Azoarcus sp. CIB: one gene and its partners. The protein of the gene in region 1 binds, or shares a complex with, the protein of each later gene. Links are inferred from orthologs where the notes say so. Each region holds a gene or a part of one and is shown on either strand. Other genes may lie near its edges. The genes, in order: dnaN, holB, holA and dinB.

Evidence for each region.
Region 2: the proteins of dnaN (region 1) and holB are in contact, whole or in part, in a cryo-EM structure (PDB 8GIZ), measured with the Escherichia coli proteins. The link is inferred for Azoarcus sp. CIB from one-to-one orthologs.
Region 3: the proteins of dnaN (region 1) and holA are in contact, whole or in part, in a cryo-EM structure (PDB 8GIZ), measured with the Escherichia coli proteins. The link is inferred for Azoarcus sp. CIB from one-to-one orthologs.
Region 4: the proteins of dnaN (region 1) and dinB are in contact, whole or in part, in a solved structure (PDB 1OK7), measured with the Escherichia coli proteins. The link is inferred for Azoarcus sp. CIB from one-to-one orthologs.

Annotation. Positions count from the first base shown.
Region 1 is NZ_CP011072.1:136-4,156, reverse strand. The notes cover bases 581-3,571. They hold dnaN (DNA polymerase III subunit beta), read right to left. Parts: upstream 2,634-3,571; coding sequence 1,527-2,633; downstream 581-1,526. Other genes in these bases: dnaA (chromosomal replication initiator protein DnaA), read right to left, coding at 2,702-3,571; gyrB (DNA topoisomerase (ATP-hydrolyzing) subunit B), read right to left, coding at 581-1,442. In the rest of the region: more of gyrB, read right to left, coding at 1-580; more of dnaA, read right to left, coding at 3,572-4,021. UniProt on the Escherichia coli protein: Confers DNA tethering and processivity to DNA polymerases and other proteins. Acts as a clamp, forming a ring around DNA (a reaction catalyzed by the clamp-loading complex) which diffuses in an ATP-independent manner freely and bidirectionally along dsDNA.
Region 2 is NZ_CP011072.1:3,165,234-3,169,262, forward strand. What follows is about bases 425-3,423. They hold holB (DNA polymerase III subunit delta'), read right to left. Parts: upstream 2,454-3,423; coding sequence 1,395-2,453; downstream 425-1,394. Other genes in these bases: AzCIB_RS14005 (TatD family hydrolase), read right to left, coding at 425-1,022; AzCIB_RS14010 (PilZ domain-containing protein), read right to left, coding at 1,033-1,398; tmk (dTMP kinase), read right to left, coding at 2,450-3,082; mltG (endolytic transglycosylase MltG), read right to left, coding at 3,079-3,423. In the rest of the region: AzCIB_RS14000 (ankyrin repeat domain-containing protein), read right to left, coding at 1-265; more of AzCIB_RS14005, read right to left, coding at 249-424; more of mltG, read right to left, coding at 3,424-4,029. UniProt on the Escherichia coli protein: Part of the beta sliding clamp loading complex, which hydrolyzes ATP to load the beta clamp onto primed DNA to form the DNA replication pre-initiation complex.
Region 3 is NZ_CP011072.1:3,606,825-3,610,782, reverse strand. What follows is about bases 551-3,478. They hold holA (DNA polymerase III subunit delta), read right to left. Parts: upstream 2,555-3,478; coding sequence 1,547-2,554; downstream 551-1,546. Other genes in these bases: leuS (leucine--tRNA ligase), read right to left, coding at 3,070-3,478; AzCIB_RS16050 (LPS-assembly lipoprotein LptE), read right to left, coding at 2,551-3,057; AzCIB_RS16060 (glutamate-5-semialdehyde dehydrogenase), read right to left, coding at 551-1,459. Also shown: AzCIB_RS16065 (methylated-DNA--[protein]-cysteine S-methyltransferase), read right to left, coding at 1-23; more of AzCIB_RS16060, read right to left, coding at 182-550; more of leuS, read right to left, coding at 3,479-3,958. UniProt on the Escherichia coli protein: Part of the beta sliding clamp loading complex, which hydrolyzes ATP to load the beta clamp onto primed DNA to form the DNA replication pre-initiation complex.
Region 4 is NZ_CP011072.1:4,612,106-4,615,999, reverse strand. What follows is about bases 1,031-3,894. They hold dinB (DNA polymerase IV), read right to left. Parts: upstream 3,101-3,894; coding sequence 1,961-3,100; downstream 1,031-1,960. Other genes in these bases: AzCIB_RS20705 (acetyl-CoA hydrolase/transferase family protein), read right to left, coding at 3,373-3,894; AzCIB_RS20715 (YdgA family protein), read left to right, coding at 1,031-1,906. Outside these bases: succinyl-CoA:acetate CoA-transferase ScpC, read left to right, coding at 1-244; more of AzCIB_RS20715, read left to right, coding at 461-1,030. UniProt on the Escherichia coli protein: Poorly processive, error-prone DNA polymerase involved in translesion repair and untargeted mutagenesis. Copies undamaged DNA at stalled replication forks, which arise in vivo from mismatched or misaligned primer ends.

The DNA of each region.
Region 1 (4,021 bases):
GCCTGGAACTTGCGGTCGCGGCCCTGCTTGGCGGAGCCGCCGGCGGAGTCACCCTCGACGAGGTAGATCTCGCACAGCGCGGGGTCCTTCTCCTGGCAGTCGGCGAGCTTGCCGGGCAGGCCGACGCCGTCGAGCAGGCCCTTGCGGCGCGTCATCTCGCGCGCCTTGCGGGCGGCGTCGCGGGCGCGCGCGGCTTCGACGATCTTGGCGCAGATGGTCTTGGCGTCGATCGGGTTTTCCTGCAGGAAGTCGGTGAGCTTGTTGGCGACGACTTCCTCGACGGCGGGGCGCGCTTCCGAGGACACCAGCTTCATCTTGGTCTGGCTGGCGAACTTGGGGTCGGGCATCTTCACCGACAGCACGCAGGCGAGGCCTTCGCGCATGTCGTCGCCGGTGATGTCGACCTTGGCCTTCTTGGCGATCTCGTGTTCTTCGATGTACTTGTTGATGACCCGCGTCATCGCCGCGCGCAGGCCGGTGAGGTGGGTGCCGCCGTCGGCCTGCGGGATGTTGTTGGTGTAGCACAGCACCTGTTCGGCGTAGGTGTCGTTCCACTGCATCGCCACTTCGACGCCCAGTTCGGCGTCGTGGCCGTGGCCGGTGGGGATGCGCGTCGTGCCGGCCGCGTAGAACACGGTCGGGTGCAGGACGGACTTGGTGCGGTTGATGTATTCGACGAAGCCCTTCACGCCGCCGGCGAAGGCGAAGTCCTCTTCCTTGCCGGTGCGCTGGTCGATGAGACGGATCTTGACGCCGTTGTTGAGGAAGGACAGCTCGCGCAGGCGCTTGGCGAGGATGTCGTAGTGGTACTCGATGGTACCGAAGATCTCCTCGTCGGCGAGGTAATGCACCTCGGTGCCGCGCTTGGTGGCGTCGCCGATGACTTTCAGCGGGCTGGTTTCGATGCCGTCGACGACGTTGATGATGCGGTCCTGCGGCACGCCGCGGTGGAACTCCATGAAGTGCTTCTTGCCGTCGCGGCGCACGATCAGGCGCAGCCACTTCGACAGCGCGTTCACGCACGAGACGCCGACGCCGTGCAGGCCGCCCGACACCTTGTAGCTGTTCTGGTTGAACTTGCCGCCGGCGTGCAGCACGCACATGACGATTTCGGCCGCCGAGCGCTTCGGTTCGTGCTTGTCGTCCATTTTTACGCCGACCGGGATGCCGCGGCCGTTGTCGGCGACGGAGATCGAGTTGTCGGCGTGGATCGTGATCACGATGTCGTCGCAGTGGCCGGCCAGCGCCTCGTCGATCGAGTTGTCGACGACCTCGAACACCATGTGGTGCAGGCCGGTGCCGTCGGAGGTGTCGCCGATGTACATGCCGGGACGCTTCCTCACGGCTTCCAGGCCTTCGAGCTGCTGGATGCTGGATTCGTCGTACTCGCCGGACGGGGCGGGGGCAGGGGCGGACTGAGGCAGGTTTTGCGGATCGGACATCGTCAATCTCTATGAATCATCAAAGAACGCGCCCCGGGAGGTCCCGGGGCGTCAGAACGCGGCGGCGGCGGGCGCCGGCTCGCGTCAGATGCGCATCGGCATGACCACGTACTTGAAGCGGTCATTGCCCGGCAGGGTCACCAGCGCGCTGGAGTTGCCGTCGTTGAAGCGCCACTCGACCTGGTCTTCGTGGGTATTGGTGAGCACGTCGAGCAGGTAGGTGACGTTGAAGCCGATGTCGAGCGGGGCGTCGTGGTAGTCGACTTCCAGCTCTTCCTGGGCTTCTTCCTGTTCGGCGTTGGTGCTGGCGATCTTCAGCGTGCCGTCGCCGAGCACGAGGCGCACGCCGCGGAACTTGTCGTTGGTCAGGATCGCGACGCGCGACAGGGTCGCGAGCAGCGGGGTGCGCTCGAAGGTCAGCAGCTTCTGGTGGTTCTGCGGGATGACGCGCTCGTAGTCGGGGAACTTGCCGTCGATGAGCTTGGAGACGAGCTCGATCGGGCCGAAGCGGAACACCACCTGGTTGCCGGCGAGGACGACTTCGAGCGGATCTTCGCTGTCGGCGAGCTGGCGCGCGAGTTCCATGACCGTCTTGCGCGGCAGGATGACATCGGTGCGCGGCACTTCGGCCTCGAGCGGGCTGGAGGCGAACGCGAGGCGGTGGCCGTCGGTCGCGACCATGCGCAGTTCCTTGCCGTCGGCGATCAGCAGCAGGCCGTTGAGGTAGTAGCGGATGTCCTGCTGCGCCATCGCGTAGGCGACCTGCGCGAGCTGGCGCTTGAAGCTCTTCTGGCTGGTGCTGAAGCGCGTGGCGTCGCCGTCGGGCAGGTTCATGCGCGGGTAGTCGGCGGCGGGCAGCGTCTGCAGCGCGAAGCGGCTGCGGCCGGCCTTCACGGTGAGGCGCTTGTCGTCGAGCGTGAGCACCACCTCGCCCTCGGAGGGCAGCGCGCGCAAGATGTCCTGCAGCTTCTTCGCCGCGACGGTGATGGACGCGTCCTCGCCGCCGATGTGCCCGCCCGTAGTCGTGCGGATCTGGATCTCGATGTCGGTGGCGAGCAGGGTGAGCTGGTCGCCGTGCTTCTCGATCAGCACGTTCGACAGGATCGGCAGGGTGTGGCGCTTTTCGACGATGCCGGCGACCGACTGCAGCGGGGCGAGGAGCGCATCGCGGGTGGTGGTGAGCAGAAGCATGGCGTCAGGATCTTCCGTTTGAAATTATTCCGTTTGTCCGGGCAGGGAAGCGGTGCTGCGGGGAGCGCTCATCCGCGCAGCACCTGCGTGAGCACGTGCACGTCGTGGTTGAGCTGCTGGTCTCCGAGGCGCAGGTCCGCGATGGTGCGGCAGGCGTGCAGCACGGTGGTGTGGTCGCGTCCGCCGAAGGCCTCGCCGATCGCCGGCAGCGACATCGGCGTGAGGTCCTTCGCGAGCCACATCGCGACCTGGCGCGGCCGCGCGATGACGCGCGTGCGCTTCTTCGAGTGCATGTCGGCGACCTTGATCTTGTAGTAGTCGGCGACCGTCTTCTGGATGTGCTCGATGGTGAGCTGGCGGTTGTGCGCGTTGAGCAGATCCTTCAGCGCGTCCTTGGCGACTTCCAGCGAGATGCCGCGACCGTGGAAGCGCGCGAAGGCGACGACCTTGTTCAACGCGCCTTCGAGCTCGCGCACGTTGGAGCGCAGGTTCTTGGCGATCAGGAAGGCGACGTCGTCGTGCAGATCGACGCGCAGCGCCTCGGCCTTCTTCTGCAGGATCGCGACGCGCATCTCGAGCTCGGGCGGCTCGATCTGTACCGTGAGGCCCCAGTCGAAGCGCGAGATGAGACGGTCTTCGAGGCCCTGGATGTCCTTCGGGTAGGTGTCGCAGGTGATGACGATCTGCTTGCGTGCCTCGGTCAGCGCGTTGAAGGCGTGGAAGAATTCTTCCTGCGTGCGGTTCTTGTTGTTGAAGAACTGGATGTCGTCGATCAGCAGCAGGTCGAGCGAGCGGTAGTAGCGCTTGAACGCGTCGAAGCTCTTCTGCTGGTAGGCGCGCACGACGTCGGCGTAGTAGTCCTCGACGTGGACATAGCGGATCACCGCACGCGGGTTGCGCCGATACACGGCGTTGCCGATGGCGTGCACCAGGTGGGTCTTGCCGAGGCCGACGCCGCCGTAGACGAACAGCGGGTTGTAGGACGTGCCGGGGTTCTGCGCGACCTGCATCGCGGCGGCGCGTGCGAGGTCGTTGGCGCGGCCGGTGACCAGCGTGTCGAAGGTGAAGTCCGGGTTGAGGCGCGTCTTCTCGTAGGCGAGGTCGGCCGAGGTGATCGCGGGCTCGGGTTCGGGGCGCGTGATGATGGCGGGGGCGGCGATGGGCGCGGGGGTGGCGTTCGCGGCTGCGCCTTCCGATGCGACCGGCATGACGGGGGCGACGGGGCGCGCGGCCGTGCGCGCGCTGCCCGCTTCGGCCATCACGAGTTCGAGCAGCAGCGGGCCGCCGTGGAATTCCTCGCCGAGCTCGGCGATGCGCTTGAGGTAGCGTTCGCGCACCCACTGCATGACGAAACGGTTGGGGGCGAACAGGCGCAGCGACGGTTCTTC
Region 2 (4,029 bases), 3.2 Mb from region 1 along the record:
CCTTGGGGCGATGCTTGAGCAGCTCCTTCACGGTATCGAGGTTGCCTTCACGCGCAGCGAGGATCAGCAGGGAACTGCCCTGCGCGTCGACGGTGTTCGGATCCACGCCGCGCGAGATGAGCTGCATGAGTTGCGGCGTGTCGCCGCGGCGCGCCGAGCTGAGCGCATCTTCGTAGCTGTCGGCGTGCGCCGCTGCGCCGAAGAGCGAGCTTGCGAGGATCGCGGAGAGGACCAGGCGCTTCATCGATTCAGTGGGCTTGTGCATGGCGGAACAGTCGGAAGAAGTTTTCGGTGGTGGCAGCTTCGATGCGCTCGAGCGGCTCGTTGCGCAGGCGGGCGATCTCTTCGGCAACATGGACGACCCAGGCAGGCTCGTTGGTCTTGCCGCGATGCGGGACCGGCGCCAGATACGGGGCATCGGTTTCGATCAGCAGGCGGTCGAGCGGCACGTATTGTGCGACCGCCTTCAGGTCCTTGGCATTCTTGAACGTGACGATGCCCGAGAACGAGATGTAGAAGCCGAGATCGAGGGCGGCCTCGGCGACTTCGCGCGATTCGGTGAAGCAGTGCATCACGCCGCCAGCCTCGCCGGCCCCCTCCTCGCGCATCAGGCGCAGGGTGTCGTCGGCGGCGGAACGCGTATGCACGATCAACGGCTTGCAGCACTTGCGGGCCGCGCGGATGTGGGTGCGGAAGCGCTCGCGCTGCCATTCGGGCGCGTCCTTCTGCCAGTAGTAGTCGAGCCCGGTCTCGCCGATCGCGACGATTTTGGGGTGGTCGGCCAGCGCCAGCAGGCGCGCTTCGTCCGGTTCTTCCACGCCGTCGTTGTCCGGATGCACGCCCACGGAGGCGAACAGATTGGGGTGGCGCTCCGCGAGGGCGAGGACGCGGGGGAAATCTTCCATCTTGACGCTGACGCACAGCGCGTGGCCGACGCGGTTCTCGGCCATCGCTGCGAGGATGGCCTCTTCGCGCTCGGCCAGGTCGGGGAAATCCAGGTGACAGTGTGAATCTACGAACATCGGTGAAGCTTCAGAGGGTATGGGTGGGGCGGTTGGAGCCGAGGTGGCCGGCGAGGATCTGCTCGATGCGCGCGCGCAGCGCCTTGCCGGATTCGTCCGAACTGAAGTGCACGCCGATACCCTGGGTCTTGCCGCCTTGGGCGCCGTGGGGGGTGACCCATACGACGGTGGCCGCGACCGGATGCTTGGTCGGGTCGTCCATCAGCTGCAGCAGCATGAACACCTCGTCCCCGAGCGCATGCACGCGCGGCGTGGGAACGAAGATGCCGCCATTGGCCAGAAAGGGCATGTAGGCGGCGTATAGCGCGGATTTCGAGTTGATGTTCAGCGACAGCACGCTGGGGCGTGCGACGCTCGGTTTGGGAGCTTCGCTCATCGGCGGGTTCCGGTCACGGCGCGTGCATAGCGCAGGAGCATGTCTTCGAGCATCAGCCTTGCATTCAGCGGATGCTGTGCGACCCGGCGAATCCGGGCGAGTTCATTGTAGCAGTTCGTCACGGCGGCCACGCTCGTGCGCTGGGCGAGCGCGGCGATGACGCCATCCTCGCCGGGGAAGAAGCGCAGGCGCCCGCCGAGGCGCAGCGATGCGAGGTCGGTGACCCAGCGCTGCAGCCACTCGACGAGCTGCGACATGCCGAAGCCGGCGGCGAGCGCTTCCTTGGACTTGAGCCAGATTTCCCATTGACCGGCGAGTTTCAGCGGATCGGCGGCCGGCAGCGCCGCGATGTCCTTCACGAAGCGCCGTAGGAGGGCATCCGAGCCGCTCTTCGCGAGGCGCTGGGCTGCGAGCGGCATGCCGCCGGTCAGCGCGAGCAAGTCCGCGGGTGGCGCATCCGGGCAGGAGAGCCATTGCGCGACGACGTCTTCCGCCGGACGCGCGAAGCTCCACTGCTGGCAGCGGCTGCGGATCGTGGGCAGCAGGCGACGCGGCGCCGACGACACAAGCAGGAAGACGCAGCCTTCCGGCGGCTCTTCGAGCAGTTTCAGCAGCGCGTTGGCGGTGAAGGCGTTCATCGCCTCGGCCGGATCGACGACGATCACGCGCCGGCTGCTCTGGTGTCCGGTCACCGAGAGCGCTTCCTGCAGGTCGCGGATCTGTTCGATCCGGATCTGCGAGGACTTTTTCTTGCCGCTGCCGCCGTCGCCGCCCTCGCTGCCGTCCCCTGCTTCGCTCTCCGGCGCCGCATCGGCTTCAGGGACGATGGGCAGCAGGTCGGGGTGATTACCGGAAAGCCGCAGCTGGCAGGGCACGCAGTGACCGCAGGCATGCCCGTCCACGGCAGGGGCCGTGCACAACAGGCGTGCCGCGAGCGCGTCGGCGAGGTCGCGCTTGCCGAGGCCTTCCGGTCCGACGAAGAGCAGCGCATGCGGCAGCCGCCCGCCGAGGCCGACCAGCCGCTGCCAGGTCTCGTGCAGCCAGGGGTAGATCATCGGAAGAAACGCTCCGCGACGATCGCCTCGATCTCGGAACGGATCTGTTCGGGCGCGCGGTCGGCCGCGATGACGCAGATACGCTGCGGCGCCATGCGTGCGCGGTTGAGGTAGGCCGCACGCACGCGCTCGAAGAAATCACGCTGCTCGCGCTCGAAACGGTCCGGCGCGGTGCCGGTGTTGGCGACGCGTGCGGCGGCGATTTCCGGCGGCAGGTCGAAGACAAGTGTCAAGTCGGGCTGGAAGCCGGGGTGAACCCATTCCTCGAGAGCGGAGAATTTCGCCGCGTCGAGCCCGCGCCCGCCGACCTGGTAGGCGTAGGTGGCGTCGGTGAAGCGATCGGACACGACCCAGCTGCCAGCGTCAAGCGCGGGATGGATGCGGGCGGCGAGATGTTCGCGGCGCGCGGCGAACATCAGCATCGCCTCGGTTTCGAGGTGCATGGGTTCGTGCAGCAGAAGCTCGCGGAGTTTCTCGCCGAGGGCCGTGCCGCCCGGTTCGCGGGTCTGGTCCACGGTCAGCCCGCGCGCCTGGAGGAGCGCGACGACCGCCGCGATCTGGCTGCTCTTGCCCGCCCCGTCGATGCCTTCGAAGGTGATGAAGCGCCCGCGGGCGCGCGTCTGGTTCAACTTCCCGATCCCCGCTGATAACGATTGACGGCCTTGTTGTGGTCGTTGAGGTTGGAGGAAAACTCGCTGGTCCCGTCGCCGCGCGAGACGAAATACAGGTATTCGGTCTGTGCCGGGCGGACCGCGGCGTTGAGCGATTCCTCGCCCGGCATCGCGATGGGTGTCGGCGGCAAGCCCGCGCGCGTGTAGGTGTTGTACAGGTGGTCGTTTTCGAGGTGCCATTTCTTCAGGCGGCCATCGAAAGTTTCGCCGTAGCCGTAGATCACCGTGGGGTCGGTCTGCAGACGCATGCCGACGCGCAGCCGGTTGGCGAAGACCGAGGCGACCAGTCCGCGATCCTCGGGCCGTCCGGTCTCCTTCTCGACGATGGATGCGAGGATCAGCGCCTCGTAGGGCGACGAAAGAGGAACCCGCGGATCACGCGTTTGCCACGCCTGCGAGAGGCGCTGCTTCATCGCCGAGTAGGCGCGGCGCAACACTGCAACGGCGCTCGACTGCTTGTCGAAGAGGTAGGTATCGGGGAAGAACAGCCCTTCCGGATGCGTTTCCGTCGCACCGATCGCACGCAGGATGTCGGCATCGGCAAGGCCGGCGGTGTCCTGCAACAGGTGCGGATTGGATTCCAGCGCCGCGCGCACCTGGCGGAAATTCCAGCCTTCGACGAAGCGGACTTCCGCCTGCGAGACGTCGCCGCTGGAGAGCTTCAGGATGAGCAGCCAGGGCGTGATGCCCTGATGCACTTCGTAGCTGCCCGCCATGATGCGGCCGGCCTTGCCGGTGATCCGGGCGATCCAGTACAGCGCCCGGGGACTGACATCGACGCCCGCCGCAGCGATCGCCGCCGCCGCCTGGCGCATCGTGTGCCCGCGCTGGACCGTGAAGTCGACGACTGGCTGCGCCAGATTGAGCGGACGCTGCGCATACCACCACGCAGCGGCGGACACGGC
Region 3 (3,958 bases), 3.6 Mb from region 1 along the record:
GTGTCGAGCTTATTCGCGTTCATTCGATTGCGGCCGTGCATGGCCGGGGTTTGCCGTTCTGGGTATCGGTATCGTCCGATACGGTTGCGTGACACGACGTAAACGAGAACGCCCGTGCGTACACGGGCGTTTTCCTGCAGCGGAAGTGTACGAGCGCGTGTTCAAATGAGGGGAAGATGGGTCACCGGCGCGTTTCCCCGTTGCCGAACACGATCCACTTCTGGCTCGTCAAGCCTTCGAGGCCGACCGGGCCCCGTGCGTGGATCTTGTCGGTGGAGATGCCGATTTCGGCGCCCAATCCGTATTCGAAGCCGTCGGCAAAGCGCGTCGAGGCATTGACCATTACCGACGACGAATCGACCTCGCGCAGGAAACGCATCGCGCGGGTGTAGTTCTCGGTGATGATCGCCTCGGTATGCCCCGAGCTGAAGGTATTGATGTGCGCGATCGCCTCGTCGATATTCGACACCACCTTGATCGCGATGATCGGCGCGAGGTATTCCTCGCTCCAGTCCTGCTCGGTCGCAGTGACGAGGCGGGCGTCGGGGATGGCGGCGTCGCGCAGGATAGCGAGCGATTCGCTGCAGCCGCGCATTTCGACTTCCTTGGCGGCGAGCATGCGGGCGATCTCCGGCAGGAAGCGGCTTGCCACGGCGCGGTCGATGATCAGTGACTCAGCGGTATTGCAGGTGCCGTAGCGCTGCGTTTTGGCGTTTTCGACGATGGGCACGACCTTGGCGGGATCAGCCTCGGTTTCGACATAGACGTGGCAGTTGCCGTCGAGATGCTTGATCACCGGCACGCGCGCTTCGCGTGAGACCCGCTCGATCAGCCCTTTGCCGCCACGTGGAACGATGACGTCGACGAATTCCGGCATCGTGATGAGGTGACCCACGGCGGCCCGGTCGGTGGTGTCCACGACCTGGACCGCAGTTTCCGGCAGGCCTGCGGCGGCGAGGCCGGCGCGCACGCAGGCGGCGATCGCCTGGTTGCAGTGCAGGGCTTCCTTGCCGCCACGCAGGATCGCAGCGTTGCCGGACTTCAGGCACAGGGCTGCCGCATCGGCGGTGACGTTGGGGCGCGCCTCGTAGATGATGCCGATGACCCCGAGGGGAACGCGCATCTTGCCGACCTGGATGCCGGAGGGGCGGCGCTTGACGTCCGTGATCTCGCCAACCGGGTCGGGCAGCGCCGCGACCTGTTCCAGGCCTTGGGCCATCGCTTCGATGCCCTTTGCGTTGAGGGTGAGGCGGTCGATCATCGCCGGCTCGAGTCCGGCTGCGCGAGCTTCTTCGAGGTCGCGCGCATTCGCGGCGAGAAGCTCCTCGCGGCGCTCGCGGATTGCGGCGGCCATCGCGCATAGAGCCGCATTCTTGTCGGCGGTCGATGCGCGGGCGAGCTGGCGCGAAGCGGCGCGGGCCTGGCGGCCTAGCGTCTGCATGTATTCCTGAATGTCCATGGAGATTCCGGTGTTGCCGTGCAAAAGAGCATTAGAGCACCGAACGGTGCCGCGCGGCCAGTGCCGGAAACAGCATGCGGGAAACAGTTAGCGGCGGACGAGTCTGAGCGCGAGCTGGAGGAATTCGTCCCACACGTCGCCGGGGGCAAGGCCCTTGATGATGCGGTCGATGCGCGCGGCGTGCAGCAGCGCGGCGCGCAGCAGCGCCGGCTTGAGGCGCGGCAGCGCGCGCTGGATCGCCTGGCGGCGCCGTTCGTCGAAGACGCGCTCGGCCTTGAGCAGGGCCGGTAGTTGCTGGCCGGACGCGACGCCGGAGCTGAGGTTTGCGAGCGTGCGGATTTCGTTCGCGAGCGCCCATAGCACGAGCGGTGGAGCCGATCCCTCGCCCTGCAGGCCTTCGAGCAGGCGCGTGCAGCGCACGGGGTCGCCTTCAAGCAGCGCGTGGCGTAGTTTGTCGATGTCGTAGCGCGCGACGTTGAGGACCGCGTCCTGCACGTGTTCCAGCGTCAGGCGTCCTTCCCCGTGCAGCAGGCCCAGCTTGAGGATCTCCTGGTGCGCCGCGAGGAGGTTGCCTTCGACGTGCTCGGCAATGAAGGCGAGCGCCTCGGCCGGCGCCGACTGATTCTGGCGCGCGAGACGGCCGGCGATCCATTCCGGCAGTCGCTCGCGTTCGGGGGCGTTGAGCTCGACCGCGATGCCGGCATCGCACAGGACTGTAAACCAAGATGCTTTGCGCGCAGCCCAGTCGAGTTCGGGCAGGGTGATGAGGGTGACGATGCCGCCGCCGGGGTTGCGCGCATGCCGTTGCAGTGCGTCGCCGCCCTCGCGGCCGGGCTTCCCATTGGGGATGCGCAGGTCGATGAGCTTGGAGCCGCCGAAAAGCGAGAAATTGCCGGCCGCCGCGCTCAGGCTGTCCCAGCGGAACCCTTGTCCGACGACCAGCGTTTCCCTTTCCTCGAAGCCCTGGCGGCGGGCCGCCGCGCGGATCAGGTCGGCCGCTTCAAGTACGAGCAGCGGCTCGTTGCCATGCAGCAGATAAAGCGGGGCGAGCGGCTTGTCGAGGAGGGCGGGCAGTTGGTCCGGACGCAGGATCACGGTTTGACGACAGCGAGTCGGCGCATGAGCTGGTCGACGAGGTCACCCTGCATGTCACGGTAGAGCAGGGCTTCTTCCTGTTCTTTGGCGAGCACCTGCGAATCGTCGTAGGTGTATTCGCGCTTGGCCGAAATCGTGGTCGGCCGGATGCGTTCGGTGCCCGCGCGGTCGACCAGCCGGAAGGTGAGGACGTGGCGCAGTTCGTACTCGCGCACCTTGCCTGCCCCCGTCAGGGTGAGGATCTCGCGCTCGGGTTGATTGCGCAGGATCTCGAGCTTCACCTCGGCCTTGGCCGGGTCGTCGACGATTTCTGTCGTGCCGCTGGTGCGAATGCGCCGGCGCAGCGCAGCGCCGAACTCGCTCTGGGCGCTGACGCCGACATGGATGGTCGAGAACGCGAGCGGACGTGGCCCGCGCAACTGGAATCCGCAGCCGGCCAGCGGCGCTACGGCGAGGGCGCCGAAGGCCAGCAGCAGGCTGCGGCGGGAGCGGGAAGGGGGCATCCGCAGGAGTCCTCAGACCACGATGTTGACGAGACGGCCGGGCACGACCACGACCTTGCGCGGCGGCTTGCCTTCCATGAATTTCTGCGCCGCCTCGGAGGCCAGCGCGATCGCCTCGATCTGCGACGAGCTTGCGTCCGCTGCCACCTTGATGTTGCCGCGCAGCTTGCCATTGACCTGCAGCACGAGGTCGAGCTCGTCCTGCTTGAGTGCGGCGTCCGACGGTTCCGGCCAGCTCGCGTCGAGGATGTCGCCGGCGAAGCCGCAGTCTTGCCACAGTGCGTGCGCGACGTGCGGTGTGATCGGGGCGAGCAGCCGCAGCAGGATCGACAGGCCTTCCTCGGCGACTTCGGCGTGGGCGGCGCCGTTGTCGCGCGGAGCCTTTTCGAGTGCGTTGAGGGTCTTCATCGCCGCCGAGACGACGGTGTTGAACTGGTGCTTGCCGAAGTCGTAGTTCGCCTGCTTGAGGCAGGTGTGGATCTCGCGGCGCACGGACGCGAGGGCGTCGGGCAGCTGGGCGGTCGCAAGCGTGCGCGTGGCCGGGAGCTGTGCGCGGAATTCGTTGGCGAAGCTGTGGCCGAAAGCCCACACGCGCCGCAGGAAGCGATAGGCGCCCTCGACGCCGGAATCGGACCATTCAAGCTGCTGGTCTGGTGGCGCGGCGAAGATGATGAACAGGCGCGCGGTGTCGGCGCCGTACTGATCGACCAGGGCTTGCGGATCGACGCCGTTGTTCTTCGACTTCGACATCTTCTCGGTGCCGCCGATGACGACCGGCTGGCCGTCGGCGGCGAGTTTCGCCACGGCGATGCGGCCCTTGTCGTCACGTTCGATCTGGACGTCGGCGGGGTTGATCCACTGTTTCTTGCCGCCGTCGGCGTCGCGATAGTAGGTCTCGGCG
Region 4 (3,894 bases), 4.6 Mb from region 1 along the record:
GGACCATACCGAGCACGACGTGCAGGTGCTGGTCACCGAGCAGGGGCTCGCCGACCTGCGCGGACTGTCGCCCAAGCAGCGCGCGAAGGCGATCATCGAGAACTGCGCGCACCCGAACTTCCGCCCGGCGCTGTCGGACTATTACAAGCGCGCGCTGCAGTTCTCGCCCGGCAAGCAGACGCCGCACCTGCTCGAGGAAGTGTTCGGCTGGCACCTGCGCGCGCTGCGCGGCGAGCGGATGTAAGGCGGCGCCGGTCGCCAGTGGCTGCTTGAATGATAAAGGCATTTTCCGGGCACGGATTTGCATATAACATGACAAGCCCGGCCCGCTGCCGGCTCTGCGTTTCTGCCTGCCCGCACCGGATTGCGTGCCCGCCTGACCGGCCGGGTGCGTGAGCGGGACGGACAGGAGGGTGCCCGCAGACCCGCGGGCACCCTCCTGTCACGAAGTCCCGCACACATGAACAAGCCCGTCAGAATCGTCGTCGCCGTGGCCGCGTTGGGCCTGGCATTGCCCGCGTCGTCGTGGGTGTTCGGCAAGCAGATCGAAACCGCGCTCGATGCGCAGTACAGCAAGCTCGGCGAGCTGCCCCACTTCCGGATCGTCGCGCGCGAGTTCGATCGCGGCTGGTATCGTTCGACGGAGACAGTGACGTTCGAGCTCAACGGTGAACTGCTGCGCGATGCGGCGGAAGCGTCGGGCGACGGGCTGCTTTCCCTGCCGGTCGAGCCCGTGCGTTTCACGCTGCGTTCGGAAATCGTCCACGGACCTTTCCCCGGCATGACGACGGTCGCCGCGGCGGTGTCGGACACCGAACTGGTGCTCGACGACTCCGCCCGCGCGGTGGTCGCGCGTCTCTTCGGCGACCGCAAGCCCTTCGAGCTCAACACCGTGTATGGCTTCACCGGCGGCGGCACGGCCACGCTGAAGATTCCCGAATTCGTCGCCGAGCAGAACGACGAGAACGGCGCGGTCATGCGCCTGACGTGGCAAGGGCTCACGGCGACCGTCGACTTCGGCCGCGACCTGCGCGATTACCGGCTGCGTGGTGATGTCCCGGGGCTGCAGATCGAAGACGGCAGCTCGCGGCTGACGGCGACCGGCCTGCACATGGAGGTCGATCAGCGGCACATTTTCGACAACGAGCCCTTCCTGTTCGCCGGAACGCAGAAGTTCGCCCTGGCGGAGCTGAAACTCGTTCCGCAGGGTGCCTCGGGCGAGCAGGGCGGAGCCGTGGCCCCGATGCAGCTCAAGCGGCTGACCTACGACGTGAATGTCCCCGTGAAGGGCGAATTCGTCGACATCAACGCGAAGATGGCGGCCGAGGTCGTGCAGGTGGGCAATCGCAACTTCGGGCCGGCGCACTACGACCTCAGTTTCAATCACATGCATGCGCGCAGTCTCGCGGACCTGAGCCGCGCCGTGATGGGGGTATACCGCGGGGATGTCGCCGCGTCCTCACCGCAGGCGCAGGGCGAGGCGATGCTCGCCGCGATGGAGCGCCCGGCCAAGGCCTTGCTCGCGCAGGGGCCGGAGTTCAGCCTGGATCGCGTCAGTTTCAGCAGCCCGTACGGCGAGGCCGAGGTCGCGGCGCGCCTGCGGGGCAACGATCTTCAGCCGGAAGATCTGGGCAATCCGCTGGCGCTCATGGCCAAGCTGGAGCTGAGTGGGCGCATGTCGATTCCCGAGCGGCTGCTGACGGACTTGCAGGGGCTCGGCGCGGCGTCGTCGCAGGATCTCCAGGTCGACGCGCAGTCGATGGAGATGCTGCTCTCGGGCTACGCCGCACAGGGGCTGTTGCAGCGCGAAGCGGGCATCGTGAAGTCGTCGCTCGAGTACAAGGGCGGGCAGCTGAAGGTCAACGGCACGCTCGTCGATCCCTTCTCGCTGATGGCGCAACGCTAAGCGCCCGGCCGGCGGGGGCTCGGCAACGCGGGGCCGAGCCCATGCCGGCGGGTCTCAATCGAACAGGCGAAGGTTCTCGCCCGGCAGCGGCGGGCGCGGGCCGGCCTCTCCGGGCGGCAGCAGGGTGCCGACGCGCACGCCCAGCAGGCGCAGGCGGCGGTCGAGCGGCACGCGCTTGAGGCAGCTGCGCACCGCGGCGAGGATCGTCGTCGCGTCGTCGGTCGCCTGTTCGATCGTGATGTCGCGCGTCACGGTGCGGAAGTCGTCGTAGCGCAGCTTGAGGCCTATCGTGCGCCCGACATAGCCCTTGCGCTTGAGGTCGCCGGCGACGCGGTCGCACAGTTTCACGAGGATGTCGGTGAGCGTGTCGCGGTCGGCGCGCACGTCGAGGTCGCGCTCGAAGGTGGTTTCGCGGCTGATCGACTTGGTTTCGCGCTCCATCACGACCGGACGCTCGTCGCGGCCGTGTGCGACTTCGGTGAGCCAGTGGCCGTAGTGCTGACCGAATTCCTCAATCAATTTTTCCGGCGCCGCGGCGGCGAGTTCGCCGATGGTGTGGATGCCCAGCGCGTCGAGCTTTTCGCCGGCGCGCGGGCCGATGCCGTTGATCTTGCGCGCGGCGAGCGGCCAGATGCGCGTGGGGATGTCGGCGTAGTCGAGCACCGTGAGGCCATCGGGCTTCTGCAGGTCGGAAGCGATCTTCGAAAGCAGCTTGTTGGGCGTGACGCCGATGGAGCACGACAGCCCGGTCGCGGTGCGCACGGCGTCCTTGATGCGCTGGGCGAGTTCGACGGTTTCGCCCGGCACCTCGGTGAGGTCGATGTAGATCTCGTCGATGCCGCGATCCTCGATCAGCGGCGCGATCTCGGCGACCGCGGCCTTGAAGAGGCGCGAGTAGCGGATGTAGTCGTCGAAGTTGGCCGGTAGCAGGATGGCGTCGGGGGCGAGCGCCGCAGCCTTCATCAGACCGATGCCCGAATGCACGCCCAGCGCGCGGGCGGGGTAGGTCGCGGTGGTGGCGACGCCGCGGCCGACGTAGTCGCGCAGGCGGGGGAAGTCCTCGAGCCTGTCTCCCGCGAGCGTGCCGCGCCGTCCGCCGACGACGACCGGGAGGCCGGCGAGTTGCGGGTAGCGCAGGAGTTCGACGGACGCGAAGAAGGCGTCCATGTCGAGGTGGGCGATGCGGCGTTGCATGCGAGGCGCGGGATGGCCGTTGATGGGGCGATATTGTGCGGCATCCGTGCGAGCGGGGGGGGGCGCGCGGAGGGGCCTTCCCCCGTCGGGCAGACGCTCGCAGCCTTCGGCTTTCCGTGGCGTAGCGGGCCGCGGGGGCGGCGACGCAAACTCGCCCGCTGCGCGGGTTCAGACATGCGTCGCCTTGTTTCCCCCGCGGCCGCTACGCCACGGCGCTCACAGCAGCCCGCCGGGCGAAGGCCCCTCCGCGGGCTGGTGCGCGGGGGTGTTTCTTACAGCAGGTTCAGGCGCTTCGCGGCTTCGCGCAGTTCGCCGCGGAAGTCCGGGTGGGCGATGCCGATCAGGGCCTCGCAGCGCTGCTTGGCGGTCTTGCCGCGCAGCTGGGCGACGCCGTATTCGGTGACGACATAGTTGATGTCGTTCTTGCTGGTCGTCACGTGCGTGCCCGGGGTGAGGGTCGGCACGATGCGCGAGATCGTGTCGTCCTTCGCCGTGGACGGCAGCACGATGAAGGCCTTGCCTCCCCTGGAGCGGTTCGCCGCGCGCACGAAGTCAACCTGGCCGCCGGTGCCGGAGTAGGGCGAGGGGCCGAGGCTTTCCGAGCCGCACTGGCCGAGGAAGTCGACCTGCATCGTCGCGTTGATCGCGACGAGATTGTCGTTCTGCGCGGCGTAATACGGGTCGTTGGTGACGTCGACGGGGTGCATTTCGAGCGTCGGGTTGCGATGCATGTACTGGTACAGCTTCTTCGAGCCGAGCGCGAAGGTCGCCAGCATCTTGCCGGGCTTGAGTGT